2 regions of the Devosia sp. BK genome follow, and region 1 is predicted to be linked to the other one. Evidence: riboswitches for the same ligand, from Rfam matches in the RefSeq annotation. Region 1 holds a riboswitch; the other holds the start of a gene.
What was found. Region 1 has a riboswitch for cobalamin ahead of DevBK_RS18405 (TonB-dependent receptor plug domain-containing protein). Riboswitches for the same ligand answer to the same signal wherever they lie in the genome.
Positions count from the first base shown of each region.

Region 1 (6,960 bases):
GCGCCAATTTTTCCAGGAGCTTACGGCTGGGGGATGGGTTTGCCGGCATGATGACCTCGTCTTTCCTGGCCTTTTACCGAGGGTTTTTCGGAAAAGAAAGCCAAGCCAGATGTGGTGCTCATGCCGGCAGATGTGAAGGCGTCAGAAGCTCGCCTTGGCTCCTGCATAGAAAGTCCGGCCCTGCGTATTGTAGCCCAGAACCTCCTGGTACTTGGTGTCGAAGAGGTTCTGCACGCGGCCATAGACCTCGACCTGGTCGTTGATCTTATAATTCAGGCCGGCATTGACGACGGTGTAGGCAGGAAGCGTCACGTTGACAGCTGGGAATTGCGAAAAGTCGGTATCGAGGTTTGGCCCGTTCAAAACCACCTCGCTATGCAGCGTCAACGGAATTTCCGGCAGCGTATAGGCGATGTCGATCGCGCCGGAATGCTCGGGACGACGGATCTCTCGTGCACCATTCGGCTGGCGAGCGTCGAGATAGGTGTAGGTCACGCCGGCGGTCAGACCTTCGACGATGTTGACGCGAGCGGATAGCTCGACGCCTTGGCGGGTGCTGGTGCCGAGCAGATTGACGACCGTGCTCGGTGCAAAGCCCTGCGTCTGGATCTGGTTTTCGAGCGTCTGGTTGAAATAGGTCGCATCGAGAACAACCACACCGTCAAGCAGGCTCTGCTCGACCCCAATATCCCAGCCAAAGCTCGATTCCGGCACCAGACCGGGATTGGGAATGAACAGGGCAGGATTGAAGCCGAACTGTTCGTAGAAGGTCGGATTGGTCGAACCGGTCCCGAGCGAAGCGTGGAGGCGCGTTCCGGTATCCGGAACCTGCCATGCGCCGCTGAGGCTATAGGTGGTGACGTCGGCAAAGCCTTCGTTGAAATCGTGGCGCAGGGCTGCGGTAAGGAAAACCTGATCGAAATAGGTGCCGCGATATTCCCCGACGAGCGAATTGGTGACGCGCTTCTGCACATCGAGCTTGGTCGGCACGAGTTGCTGGAAGGTTTCGTAGACCACATCATAGCCGAGGGTAACGGTATGCGTGCTGTCGAGGAAATCCGGCGTGTCGAAGTTGCGACCGACTTGATAAGACGCTTTGTAACGATCGTTGGTATTGAGCGAAGCGCCAAACTGATCGTTGGCGCCGCGCTCGATCGTGCCGGCGCTGACGCGGGCATTTTGAAACCAAAGGCCATCTTCGCTCACCCAGCCAAGACCAAGAGCGCCGGAAAGCTCCTTGATGGTGGCGGTATCCGGAGTGTCCTGAACGATCCCGGAAAAATCCTGGCCATCAGCGTACGCATCGATGCGCGCATAACGGATGCTGCCATCAAGGGTAAGCTGCGGCGTGATATCGGCGGCAAACCGACCATTGGCATCGATATGATTGGCTCCGTCGAGCTCGGTGCCAAACGAGGAGACATTGAAGCCGTTGGTGTGCCGCATGGTCAGCGAACCCGAAATGTCGAAATTGTCCTGGCCATAGGCCAGCGACCCGCTTGTCATCTTCGTGCCGTCTGTGCCCGTTTCACCCGCCAGAGTGCCGTGCAAACCGTCCTCGGATACCGATTTCGTCACGATATTGATAACGCCCGCCATGGCATTGGCGCCCCAGAACGCGCTTTGCGGCCCACGCAGAATTTCGATGCGTTCGACATTGGTCATCGCCAGGCGCGCAAAGTCGAATTCCCCGTCCGAGTTTTCGCTGACCGGCACGCCATCGATCAGTACGAGCACATGATTGGCTTCGGCGCCACGGACACGGATCTGCGTCTTGTTGCCGAATGAGCCCGTGCGCGACACCGCAAACCCCGGCACCTGACGCAGCACGTCCGCGATATAGGGCGTGCCGCTCAATGCGATCTGATCACCATCGATCACGGTATAGGACCGCCCGATTTCATTCTCTTCAAACGGGGTCAGGCCACCGGCATTGATGACGAGCTTGGGGAGGATCGTTTCCTGAGCCGTAACGGGAAGGGCTATCGCCAGAGTGGCAGTCAGCAGGGCGATGGACGAGGTGAGCGACTTGAAACGCATAGGGCGTGGCTTTCGAGGTGGCGCGACGGCTCAGGCGGAAGCGTGAATGCTTCCCGCGCATGAGGCGCACAGAGATTGAAATGAGGTGGGGCGTGCGGCCGGATTAGCGGCGCGACGGCATCGGGGGACGATCGCTCATCGTCTGTCTTGTCCTCCGCCCGATCCGCCCGATCAGCCTGAAATGAATCCGCTTCCATGGCAGGTCTCCTGGCTCGCGGATCAAGCCGACGTTTCGCCTTCCCAGCCCAAAAGCCAGTGGACACTGAAACGTCGTCTCCGCTTACAGTTGCGGGGGCAGCGTCGGACTGGGGATCGCTCCTTGACCGGCTTCCCTATTATCCCCTTGCGAGGACCATGGACGGGCCGAAAATGAACAAAGCCTTAATTCAAGTCAACGACGTAAGGCCGTTCGCGAGGGGCTATCCACAGTGTCGCCTTAATCGATCGTGATCGCGCGATTGAACACGCGCTGGTAGCCCGGCAGTTTTTCTGGATAGAGGATCGAGATCAGATCCAGCAGCACCAGATCGGGGCGCATGGTGCCCAGTTCGTAGAACTGCACGCCGCCATTCGGCCCCTTCAATGCATCGGGTATCCATACCTCTCCTGCCTGGGCCGCGGGCAGCGCGGCGAGGCGGGGATTTTCTGCCGCGATATCGGCAAGGCTGCGATAGGTCATTGCCGCCTGGATCCAGACACTTGCCTCCCGCGCGCGGGTCACAAGTTGTTCGAGGTCATGGATTTCGAAGCTACCGGTGCTGGTATTATCAGCAAAGATATAGCGTCCGCCTGCATCGGCAATGAGCTGCGCAATGAATGACTTGCCGCCCGCCGCAAAGAACACGCCACCGAACGCCTGTCCGCTGAGGACAAACGGCTTATCGTCTTCCGCAACTCCTGAGACCAATGCCTCCGCTGCTGCATATCGCTTTGCGACCTCTGCAAAGCTCTCGTCGGCCTTGGCTTCGGCATTGAAGAAAAGCCCCATGAACTTGACCCATTCGGCCCGGCCGAGCGGCGATGTGTCCTGCCAGTCGGCAAAGTTGACGACGGCAATGCCTGTCGCTGCGAGCCGCTGAATTTCGGCCTCGCCACTCCCGCCCGCCATGAACACGTCGGGCCGCGCCGCCACCACGGCCTCGATATCGACGACCCCCGAGGTTTCGTATTCGACCACCCCGGCTGTTTCCATCTGCGCAATGACTTCCGGCGTCGCGATGAAATCTCGCCGGGCTACTCCGGTCAGCGCCTTCAATCCGCCGACGGTGACAAGCGCAGGAGCCTGTGCCGTGCTGCCTGAAAACAGCGACTGAACCGGCACGCTAATCCGCGGCACATTGGCCATGTCCGGTCCGAGGTCCGGGCTTGGCGTGCCGCATTGCACCAGCACATAGTGCTCGGGTTGACCGCCCGGATAGGGCCGGTCGACGGTGACGATTTTGTAATTCCCAAAATACGCGACGGAGAAATTGTCCGAAAATTCGATCTGCGACTTGGCTGCAAAATAGTCCTGCCCCGCCTCGTAAGCGGTAGCGCAGCCCTTCGCGTCGAGCGCAGGCGCCGCCATCGATGGCAACACACTGAAAAGGGCAAGGAGCATGCCGAGAAAAACTCGATTGGAAATCACTGGACGCTTTCTCCCGTTCGCCGAGCAAAGCGGGCAAGGTCTGCAAAGCTCTGTCCCTCCGCCTGCGTGCCGTTTCCTTCTGCCGTCCATCCTTGTTCTCCGACGGTCACGATCAACTCGGCCATGCGCGCATCCGAGGGCGCAAATCCCTCCCGTTCGAGAACTGAACGCGCAAAATCTACTCGGCCTGCAAAACCGGAAACGAAGGCGCGACCGCGAGGATGCGTTCTGATCCTGAAGCTTTGATCGGTTACCGAAAAGGTAACGTTTGGCCCCGAAAACACCGCCGCAAAGGTGTCATCGGCAAGCAGGTCTTCCGGCGCACCGATATGCACGTGGCGCTTGCCATCGATCAACCAGATCGTGTCGGCGGTGCGCAGCGACAGGTCGAGATCATGGCTCGAAAGAATGACCGCAATATTTTGATCGCGCGCCAAATGGCGGAGCATGGCGACCATCTCGACACGCCCTGATACGTCAAGAAATGCCGATGGTTCATCGAGCAACAGAACGGATGGCTTTTGTGCGAGAGCCCGCGCGATCATGAAGCGCTGGCGTTCGCCGTCCGACAATTCGTTGATATCGCGATGTGCCAGATGCGCTGCGCCGACGGAGACAATAGCCTCCCGTACAATCTCTCGATCCGCCTCGCCCAACTGTCCCGCCCAATTCACGTGCGGGTATCGGCCGAGCTCGACCAGCCGAAAAGCCGGCATGGCGCCGATGTTGATGCGCTCTGTGAGCACGACCCCAACGTGCCGGGCCAGCTCGGCAGGTGACATTCGGGCGGTATCACTTCCTGCGATAGCAACGGTTCCGGAGAGCGGCCGCAGGGCCCGCGCCAGGGTCCGCATCAGTGTCGATTTTCCCACTCCGTTGGGACCCAATAGACAAACCATCTCGCTAGGTTGGACGGTCAGGTTGAGCCCGGTCAGAACCGTGCGCTTGTCGCGCCGACGGCCATAGCCGACCGCGAGATCCCTTGCCTCAAGCAGCGCCGTCATCCGACAAAGCCCCCGTTTCGGGCGCGGAGGATCACGAGAACGACGACCGGCGAGCCGATCAGTGCCGTCACTGCATTGAGTGGCAAGACGCCGAATTGGCTTGGCAGCAACGAAATCAATTGCGCGAGGAGGGCGAGGAGAGCGCCAAGCATGATCGAGGCTGGTACCAGAACGCGGTGGTCGGAGGATTTCAACAGAGAGCGTGCGATGTGTGGCACTGCCACACCCAGAAAGCCGATCGGTCCACAAAAAGCGGTTACCGCGCCGGCGAGCATGGACGCTGTCCCCATGGTCACAAGACGCATTGCCTTGGTATTGAGGCCCATGGATTGCGCGTAGGTCTCACCGAGCAGCAGAGCGTTGAGTTGTTTGATGCTGAGGCACGCAATCAGGAGGCCGATGATGACCACCGGCGCCAGCACCTGCAATTGCGTCCAGGTCACCGCGCTGAACGATCCAAATCCCCAGGCGACCCAACGCGCCAATTGGTCTGGCGCCGCCCCAGCCACGAGCAACGTCACGAAGGCGGAAACCGCGTAGCCCGTCATCAAACCAAAAACCAGAACAGTGGTTGGGTTTTGGAGGCGCGCTGCAACAGCCAGCGTCGGCGTCAAAACCAGCAAGGCGCCCAGCGTAGCCGCGATGACTAGGGCAAAACCGGTGCCGATGCCCAAGCCTCCCGTCAAGAAGACGCCGATAGCACTGCCTGAGGCGAGAACGACGAGCGCGACGCCAAGGCTGGCGCCCGAAGTAATGCCGAGAACGAAGGGATCGGCCAGTGGATTGCGCATCATTGTCTGCATTTGAAGCCCGGCAACGCTGAGCGCGGCTCCGGCAAGGCCTGCAGTCATGGCGCGCGGCAGGCGGATGGAGAGGATGATTTCTGCGTCACCCGGGGCATTGCTTGTCTGCCCGGTCAGAACCGCAACGACCGACTGGAGCGGTATGGCGGTGGAGCCGAGGCAGATCGCCAAAATGAACGCGATCAGCAAGAGGATTGATATCACTGCCAATAGAAACATGTGGCGGAGCCGAGCAGACTGACCCAGATCGCCAAGAATAGTGCTGCGTTCCGAAGCCAAGACCGGGTCTCACAAGACGTCACATCGACAGCGGCGAGTTCTAGCAGAGGGTCTAACGGCTTGGCTGCAATTTTGTGCGGATAAGTTCGTCAGGCACAGCGTAACAAACTAAATCGTCGGCTGAAATGTCATCTGCGCCGTGAACAGGGTTTGCCGTTCGGCGTCGGTAACCGTGACGGTTAGGACCAATTCGCCATCCCTTGGAATTTCCTCGGCCGCGATCTCGGCCAAGGCTTTTACGGCTTCCTTGTGGGCCATTTCTTCGTTTTCCAGCTCCTGGCCGATCGTGTCGACACTGACATCATCGTTGGACGCGAAATCGAAGTAGAACCGGGGCATCTAGCGAACTCCTCGGCAGTGAGAAGTGCGCTCTAGTGGCTTGGGTTCCTTCAAAAATCCTTGGCTACAGTTTTGCGGGATTATCCCGGCCCACTCGGCCGTCAAGATAGTGCAGGTAGGAGGGGTCAAACTGCCCAAGTTTGCGCAACTCTTCCCAGCGCAGGATCGACACGATCTGCTGGTCGAAATCCATCACGCCCCGGCCGCGCAGATCCTGCAGGGTCCTGTTGGCGTGTACCATGGAAATCCCCAGAATGTCGCCAAGGTCGGCTTGGGTCAGGGGGAGTGGGAAGGTGTTGTTATCGGTCAGCCCAGCCATGGCGGCGCGGGTGAAGAGCTCGCAGAAAAAATGCGCCATCCGCGACACAGCCTCGGCCTGGCCCAACATCAGCATCCAAGCCCTGAACGCGGCGGAATCGATGAGCGTGTCGCGCCAGAGAAGGGCGTTGAGCGTTGGCGACCGGTCGAGCGCCTCATAGACCGCGTCATGCGGAATACGCGCTATTCGGCAATCGCTGATAGCACTGAGGCTATGGTCCATCCTGTTGAGGTGGAGGCTGTGGAGATCGGGAATATCGCCCGCGGTATGGAGCGAGAAGATCTGACGATTGCCGTTCGGGAGGGTTTTCGAGCGGCAGAGATAGCCGCTGACCACGAGGCAGCAACTCGACGACACCTCGCCATCCGAGACGATCTCGCTCCCCTTGGATAGATCGCTCTCTCGCAACGGTAGGCGCCGCAAGGCGTCGCGGTCGGCGTCGGTCAGTTTGCCGATCGTCTCAAGGCGGTGAAGCAGGGGGTCAATAGCGCTGGTCATAGCTTTCCGGTTTTCCCGACACTATGGACCCAAACGCTCAATCGGCGAGTC
Region 1 is NZ_JAIMBX010000003.1:596,837-603,796, forward strand. It holds partial or broken gene metH (methionine synthase) at 1-16, opposite strand, end outside; gene DevBK_RS18405 (TonB-dependent receptor plug domain-containing protein) at 142-2,040, opposite strand; cobalamin riboswitch at 2,220-2,412, opposite strand; gene DevBK_RS18410 (ABC transporter substrate-binding protein) at 2,477-3,667, opposite strand; gene DevBK_RS18415 (ABC transporter ATP-binding protein) at 3,664-4,671, opposite strand; gene DevBK_RS18420 (iron ABC transporter permease) at 4,668-5,753, opposite strand; gene DevBK_RS18425 (DUF6894 family protein) at 5,862-6,092, opposite strand; gene DevBK_RS18430 (Crp/Fnr family transcriptional regulator) at 6,157-6,909, opposite strand.

Region 2 (6,960 bases), on a different contig from region 1:
CGCCGCCATCGCCGGAGCCTTGGTGCAAGCGGCAGTTGAACCCCACCTGACGAGCCATGCGGGCATGGTCTCGTTTCTCTATTGGGACGCCAAAACCAAGCGCGCCTCTCAGTTGAATTCACTCGGCACCTTGCCGCACGACCTAGCGCCATTCCGGCCGATCAACGGCGTCGGCGGTTGGGCGCGGGAGGGCGCGCCGGGACCGCAAGCAGCCATTCCTGGTTTTATGCCCGGACTTGGCGCCATGCACGATCGCTTTGGCACGCGACCATGGTCTGAATTGTGCCAGGATGCCATTCGCTGGGCGGAGGAAGGGCATCCTGTCTCCTCTTTCGAATATGGCGTCAACGTCTTCGCCGCTCCCTTTTCGACCTATTTCGAAGAAGGCCGCGCCGTCTTCATGCCCGATGGCTATCTGCCACCCGTCGGCAGCATCACGCGAAATCCCTCTTTGGCAAAGACGCTTCGGACTTTGGCGGAGGAGGGTCCAACCTACTTTACGGAAGGCCAATGGGCGCGTGATTTCGTGGCGGTCGGCAACGCCCTCGGCTGGCCGGCGCGGCTCGACCATATGACCGCCAACCCGCCGCGCTGGCAGGAGCCATTGAGTTTTAGTCATCGCGGCAATGAGATTGTCAGTCTGGCCCCGCCGGAGCGTCAGGCGGTGTTCTGCTCGCTGGTGCTGGGCGTGCTCGAGGAGGCGGGCATTGCCCAGATGGAGCCATTTGGCGCCGATTATCTCTTCTATATGAGCCACGCGCTCCGTCTGGCCGAACAGGCATGCGGCTTCCTTCATGACCCGCAATATTTCGGCGAGGGCGCCGCCGCCATCACGGACCCGGCCTATCACCGCTCGCTGGCCCAACTGATCCAGGCCAGCCGGCCCAAGGTCGACCTGACCGACCATGTGCGGTTGACCACAGGCGCCGCCGCCTTTGCGGCGTCCGGTTGGAACAGCGCCAAGTCCAAGGCGCCGGTCGGCAGTTGTGAAATTTCGATCGTCGATGCCGAAGGCAATTGGCTTCAAATGATGAACACGGTGCAATCGGGTGGCATCCCCGGCATGGCTGTCGGCGGCGTTGCCATGATGGGATCGCACGAGCAGACGTCGATGAACGCGCACTTTTCCAATTGGCGCACCCCCGGCGCCCGCATGCGCAACATCTTGGGCAATACCTTCGTCATGAAGGATGGCGCGCCTTGGCTGGCGCTCGGCACGCCAGGCAATGTCTACGCGACAGTGGCGCAGATGCTCGTCAATATCCTCGACTTCGGCATGACGCCCGATGCGGCGTCTGATGCCCCGCGCATGCTGCCGCTCGAGGACAATTATGCGCTCACGATCGAAAGTCGCTTGGCACCAGAAGCCGTCCTAGGCGTCACCGCCCTCGGCCTCCATCTCACGCCCATGCCGGCATGGGACTGGAATATGGGCTCCTTCCAGATGTGCTGGCGCAGCGATGCCGGCCTCATGGCATCGGCCGATTTCAGGCGCACCGGCACCGCTGCGTCTTTGATCTAGCGGAAGACTGGCCTTGGTCGCGCACCGAGCGGCGCGACCGTCGCTATTAGCTTCACGACCAAAATCTCTTTATCGAGATAGCTTTAGCTTCAACGCGAGCAAGGGGCTCGCGTCATGCTGCTTCACGCTTTGCAAACCTGAAACCACTCACCTTATGGATTAAAGATATAAACATATCTTTATACGGTATTGACTCGCAATGGCTTCTGCCGGAATGTGCAGAGGCCAAGGTTCTCCGGTCGCCGCTTGCGATGTGCCGGAGCTAAGAGGGAAGCCGGTGCCCCGAAAGGTCGGGAATGCCGGCGCTGCCCCCGCAACTGTAAGCGGCGAGCTGAAGTCCACCATGTCACTGGGGTCAGACCTGGGAAGACGGGCAACGGCGATGACCCGCGAGCCAGGAGACCTGCCTCGGCGAAATAACGTCCACGGGCGGGGTGTCCTGGTGTGCCGTAGTGATGGTCGCGAGCGCGGCCCGTTTCGCTATGTGCTTGCCTCGGCCTTGCCCCCAACAAACTGGGGCTTGTCATGTCTCAAATGCAAAATCCGCCGGCATGTTTGGCGTGCCACCAACGAATGCCAGGTCTGCTCGACGTCCCGATGATGCGCGCGGGCGAAACGTCATGCGCCACTTCCAACCCTGCTGACTGACACCAAGACCGATAAGAGACGGCGACCGCTCCATGACCAAAGACCTGACTTTCGCAATCAAGACCGTTGCTTTCAACGAGGACTATCAGCCCGCTGAAAACACGCGCGTCACCACCAACTTCGCCAATCTCGCTCGCGGCGAAAGGCGGCAGGAGAATCTGCGCAATGCGCTGAGGATGATCGACAATCGATTCAACGCCTTGGCGTATTGGGATAACCCCAAAGCTGACCGCTACACCGTCGAACTCGACATCGTCACGGTCGAGTTGACGATCGGTGCCGAAGGAAAGAGCGCCTCGTTCCCCCTCATCGAAATCCTTAAGTCGACCATTCTGGACAAGAGGACGAATGAGCGCGTCGATGGGATCGTCGGCAATAACTTCTCGTCCTATGTTCGCGACTACGATTTCAGCGTCGTGTTGCCCGAGCACAATAAGGGACAGGCCAAATTCAACATTCCGGAGAGCTTTGGCGATCTCCATGGCAAGCTATTCAAGGCATTTCTGAACTCGGACATCTACCGCGCAAATTTCGGCAAGCCGCCGGTTATCTGCATCAGTGCCTCAAGCAGCAAAGTCTATCACCGCACCGAAAATCAGCACCCGGTTATGGGCGTCGAGTACCGTCAGGACGAGTTCTCGTCGACTGATCAGTACTTCGCCAAAATGGGGCTCAAGGTTCGCTACTTCATGCCGCCCGATAGCGTGGCGCCGCTCGCGTTCTACCATGTGGGCGATCTCTTGGGTGACTACACCAATCTGGAATTGATCAGCACCATCAGCACGATGGAGACGTTCCAGAAAATCTACCGGCCCGAGATCTATAACGCCAATTCGGCTGCCGGAGCTCTCTATCAGCCCGACCTGAAGCACCAGGACTATTCCGTGACGCGGGTGATCTATGACCGCGACGAACGTAGCCGCCTCGCCGTCGAGCAGGGCAAGTTCGCCGAAGAGCATTTTATCAAGCCCTATAAGAGCGTGCTCGACCAGTGGTGCGCCAGCTACGCGTCCTGAACAGTTAAAAGAACAGAAGATCGAGCATCATGAACAAACTCCTCCCCACCTCGACGGCTGGTAGCCTGCCCAAACCCTCTTGGTTGGCCCAGCCTGAAAAGCTCTGGTCGCCCTGGAAACTGGACGGCGAAGAACTCGTCGAGGGTAAGCAGGACGCGCTGCGCCTATCCCTCACCGATCAACAACAGGCAGGCATCGATATCGTCAGCGACGGCGAACAAACGCGCCAGCATTTCGTCACGACCTTCATCGAGCATCTCGATGGCGTCGATTTCGAAAAGCGCGAAACCGTGCGCATTCGCGATCGCTATGATGCGAGCGTGCCCACCGTCGTGGGCGCCGTTTCTCGCCAGAAGCCGGTCTTTGTCGAAGACGCCAAGTTTCTGCGTCGTCAGACCACGCAGCCGATCAAATGGGCCCTTCCGGGGCCGATGACCATGATCGATACGCTCTATGATGCGCATTACAAAAGCCGCGAAAAGCTCGCCTGGGAGTTCGCCAAAATCCTCAACGAGGAAGCCAAGGAGCTTGAAGCCGCGGGCGTCGATATCATCCAGTTCGACGAGCCGGCCTTCAACGTCTTCTTTGCCGAGGTAAACGAATGGGGCGTAGCAACGCTTGAGCGCGCGATCGAGGGACTCAAGTGCGAGACCGCCGTCCATATTTGTTATGGCTATGGCATCAAGGCCAACACGGATTGGAAGAAGACGCTCGGCGACGAATGGCGGCAATATGAAAAGACGCTGCCAACGCTGCAGAAATCGAGCATCGATCTGATTTCGCTCGAGTGCCATAATTCCCATGTTCCCATGGACCTGATCGAACTTATTCGCGGCAAGAAGGTCATGGTTGGGGCGATCGACGTCGCATCCAACACCATCGAAACTCCGGAAGAAGTCGCCGCGACCCTGCGGAAGGCCTTGCAGTTCGTGGACGCCGACAAGCTCTATCCCAGCACCAATTGCGGCATGGCGCCTCTTTCACGAAAGATCGCTACGGGAAAATTGCAGGCCCTGAGTGCTGGCGCTGCGATCGTCCGCCAGGAGCTATCGGCTTAAGCACCGACCTGTCGTCACCCCGTGTGGCCGGCTGAGTTCGCCACCGCTAAATCGATCAAAAGGAGCGACAAACGCCGCTCCGGTTCTTCCGCCCTAAAATATGCTTGAGAGGCCGATATGGACGTCTTGGACCATCGCCCCAACTCTGTGGACAAAGCCACCTATCGCAACGGCATGTCGCGCCTCGGCACGTCCGTCAATATCGTCACCACGACGCTGGCTGAGAAACGCTACGGTTTCACAGCCTCGGCCGTTTGCAGCGTCAGCGATACACCCCCGACACTGCTCGTTTGCATCAATCGTGCCAGCTCATGTTTTCACGCCTTCGAGAACGCCCGCCACTTCTGCGTCAACACGTTGAGGCCGGGCCAGGAAGACCTCTCGGAACTTTTTGGAGGCAGAATGCCGGGCTTGGAGCGCTTTGCCCTTGGCGAATGGCACGAGGGTTTTGCCGGAGTCCCCGTCCTCGCCACCGCATCAGTGAGCTTTGACTGCGAACTCACTAGTTTTGTCGACGAAGCAACCCACCGAGTTCTCTTCGGACGTGTCGTCAGCGTTCGTGAGAGCGACGAGAAAGCGACGCTCATGTACTGCATGCGGCGCTACATCAGCGGCTAGGCTGCTTGAAGCGCGCTAAGGTTGCCCGTGACTAAAACTGCCCGAGCGCTGTGGATCATTGCGCCGATCCATTATACCAAACCCCATCTCCTCGATCTGGCACGTCCCAATGTCCCTTGCTAACCGCCTGAAACGCTTCGGCCTCGATTATTATCTCTTCCTTCTGATCGGGACTGTAGCGCTCGCGACCATTTTTCCCGCGTCGGGCGTCGGGGCAGATATCGTCGACCAGATCGCCTATTTCGCTGTCGCGCTGCTGTTTTTCCTCTATGGCGCCAAGCTCAACACCAGCGCGATCGTGGCGGGCATCGCCAACTGGCGCCTGCAAGGCCTGGTCTTCGGTTTCACCTATGTGCTGTTTCCGCTTTGCGGATTGGCCTTGGCGGCTGTCCTGTCGCCATGGATCGAGGAAGAACTGGCAATTGGCATCGTCTATCTTTCCATCCTGCCGTCTACGGTACAGTCGTCAATCGCGTTCACGTCGATCGCACGCGGCAACGTCCCTGCGGCCGTTTGCGCGGCATCGATGTCGAATGTGCTCGGCGTGTTCCTCACCCCGGCGCTGGTGGCCGTGCTACTGCATTCTTCGGGCGATGGCATTTCGCTAAAATCCATCCTCGATATCGGTCTCCAAATCCTCGCGCCTTTTATCCTCGGCCAACTACTCCGCCCCTTGGTCGGCGGTTTCATCAGCCGTCATTCCGTTCTGACGCAGGTCGTTGATCGTGGCTCCATTCTTATCATCGTCTACTCAGCCTTCAGCGCCGGCGTCATCGCCGGGATCTGGCAGGAAGTGAGTCTGGCGAGCCTTTCGATCATCATCGCGGCCGATGTCATTCTGCTCGCGGTCATCATGGTAACCACGGTGTGGGCTGGGCGGGCAGCAGGGCTCACTCCAGCCGATCGGATCACCTTGCTCTTCTGCGGCTCCAAAAAAAGCCTCGCCAGCGGACTCCCCATGGCCAACATTCTGTTCGCTGGTCAAGCCGTCAGCATGATCATCCTGCCGCTGATGCTGTTCCACCAAATCCAACTCTTCGTCTGCGCCATCATTGCGCAACGTGCTGGCTATCTCGCCAGCGAAAAAGAACTGGAAGCGGCGGCGACTTAGTTCGGGGCGACGCCTCGTTCGGCGTTCCGAAAGGCTGTGGTAAGGGCCTGCTCCCGAACGTTCCGGAGCTGGGGAGTATCGCGGAACAGCACTGCTCACATGGCGCAGATATTAAACGCTTGAGCGTCAATGGCATCTGCCGCTCACCGCACGTGGGAGGACAATGGCGCTAAGATTAAAAATTTCCGATACCTAAATTAAGGGAACTCTGACTACTCACGCCCCTCCGATCGCTCCATGCTCATCAAATAGACAGAGGGCGGTGAGGGTAGTGGTTTTGGCTAGTGTTTTAGCAGTGGCAGATATTTCGCCTCAAACCGAGAGCCTGTTCGGCCTCGATGTGCAGGACCAGTCCTGCCGGCCGATGCTGCGCCAGCTCGAGGCACAAGGCGAACTGCTGGTTGTCGGCGAAGAAGTCGATCCGCATTTCGATCTTTCAGCACTGCTGTCGCTGACCCACGATACCAAAGCCGTCATTGCCGGCAAGCTTAAGGGTTCGGACCTCTCCGCTTTCGGCAATCTCCTCTCCGATCGCAAGCGCATTGCCCTGGCACTCGGCGTCGAAACGGACCAAATCCAGGAAACGCTGCTTGCCTCGGTCAAAAAGCCGGTTGCGCCAGTGATCGTCGAGAACGCTCCGGTGCAGCAGGTCGATTTTGACTATGGCGTTCTTGCCCGCCTCCCTGTTCCAACATTCTTCGCCAAGGAAACCGGCCCTTATATCAGCGCCGGCATGATGGTTGCGGTTGATCCCGAAACCGGCCTTGGCAATGCCTCCTATGCGCGCCTCAAGATCCTTAGCCCCACCGAGGCGTTGATCGGCATTGCGCCGAACCATCACCTCGCGATCATGACGCGCAAGGCCGCGGCGATGGGTAAGCCCTTGCCCTTCGCCGTGGTTCTAGGTGCACATCCCGCCATTCAACTGGCCGCGTGCCTCTATCTCGGCCTTGGCGACGATGAACTGCATTGTGCTGGTGCACTGCT
Region 2 is NZ_JAIMBX010000001.1:1,796,984-1,803,943, reverse strand. It holds gene DevBK_RS08825 (gamma-glutamyltransferase) at 1-1,522, shown strand, start outside; cobalamin riboswitch at 1,734-1,948, shown strand; gene DevBK_RS08820 (DUF1852 domain-containing protein) at 2,203-3,186, shown strand; gene DevBK_RS08815 (methionine synthase) at 3,216-4,244, shown strand; gene DevBK_RS08810 (flavin reductase) at 4,362-4,862, shown strand; gene DevBK_RS08805 (bile acid:sodium symporter family protein) at 4,972-5,973, shown strand; gene DevBK_RS08800 (UbiD family decarboxylase) at 6,338-6,960, shown strand, end outside.
Region 2: it holds a riboswitch for cobalamin, as region 1 does, so the genes downstream of both, DevBK_RS08820 (DUF1852 domain-containing protein) here and DevBK_RS18405 (TonB-dependent receptor plug domain-containing protein) in region 1, are expected to answer to the same signal.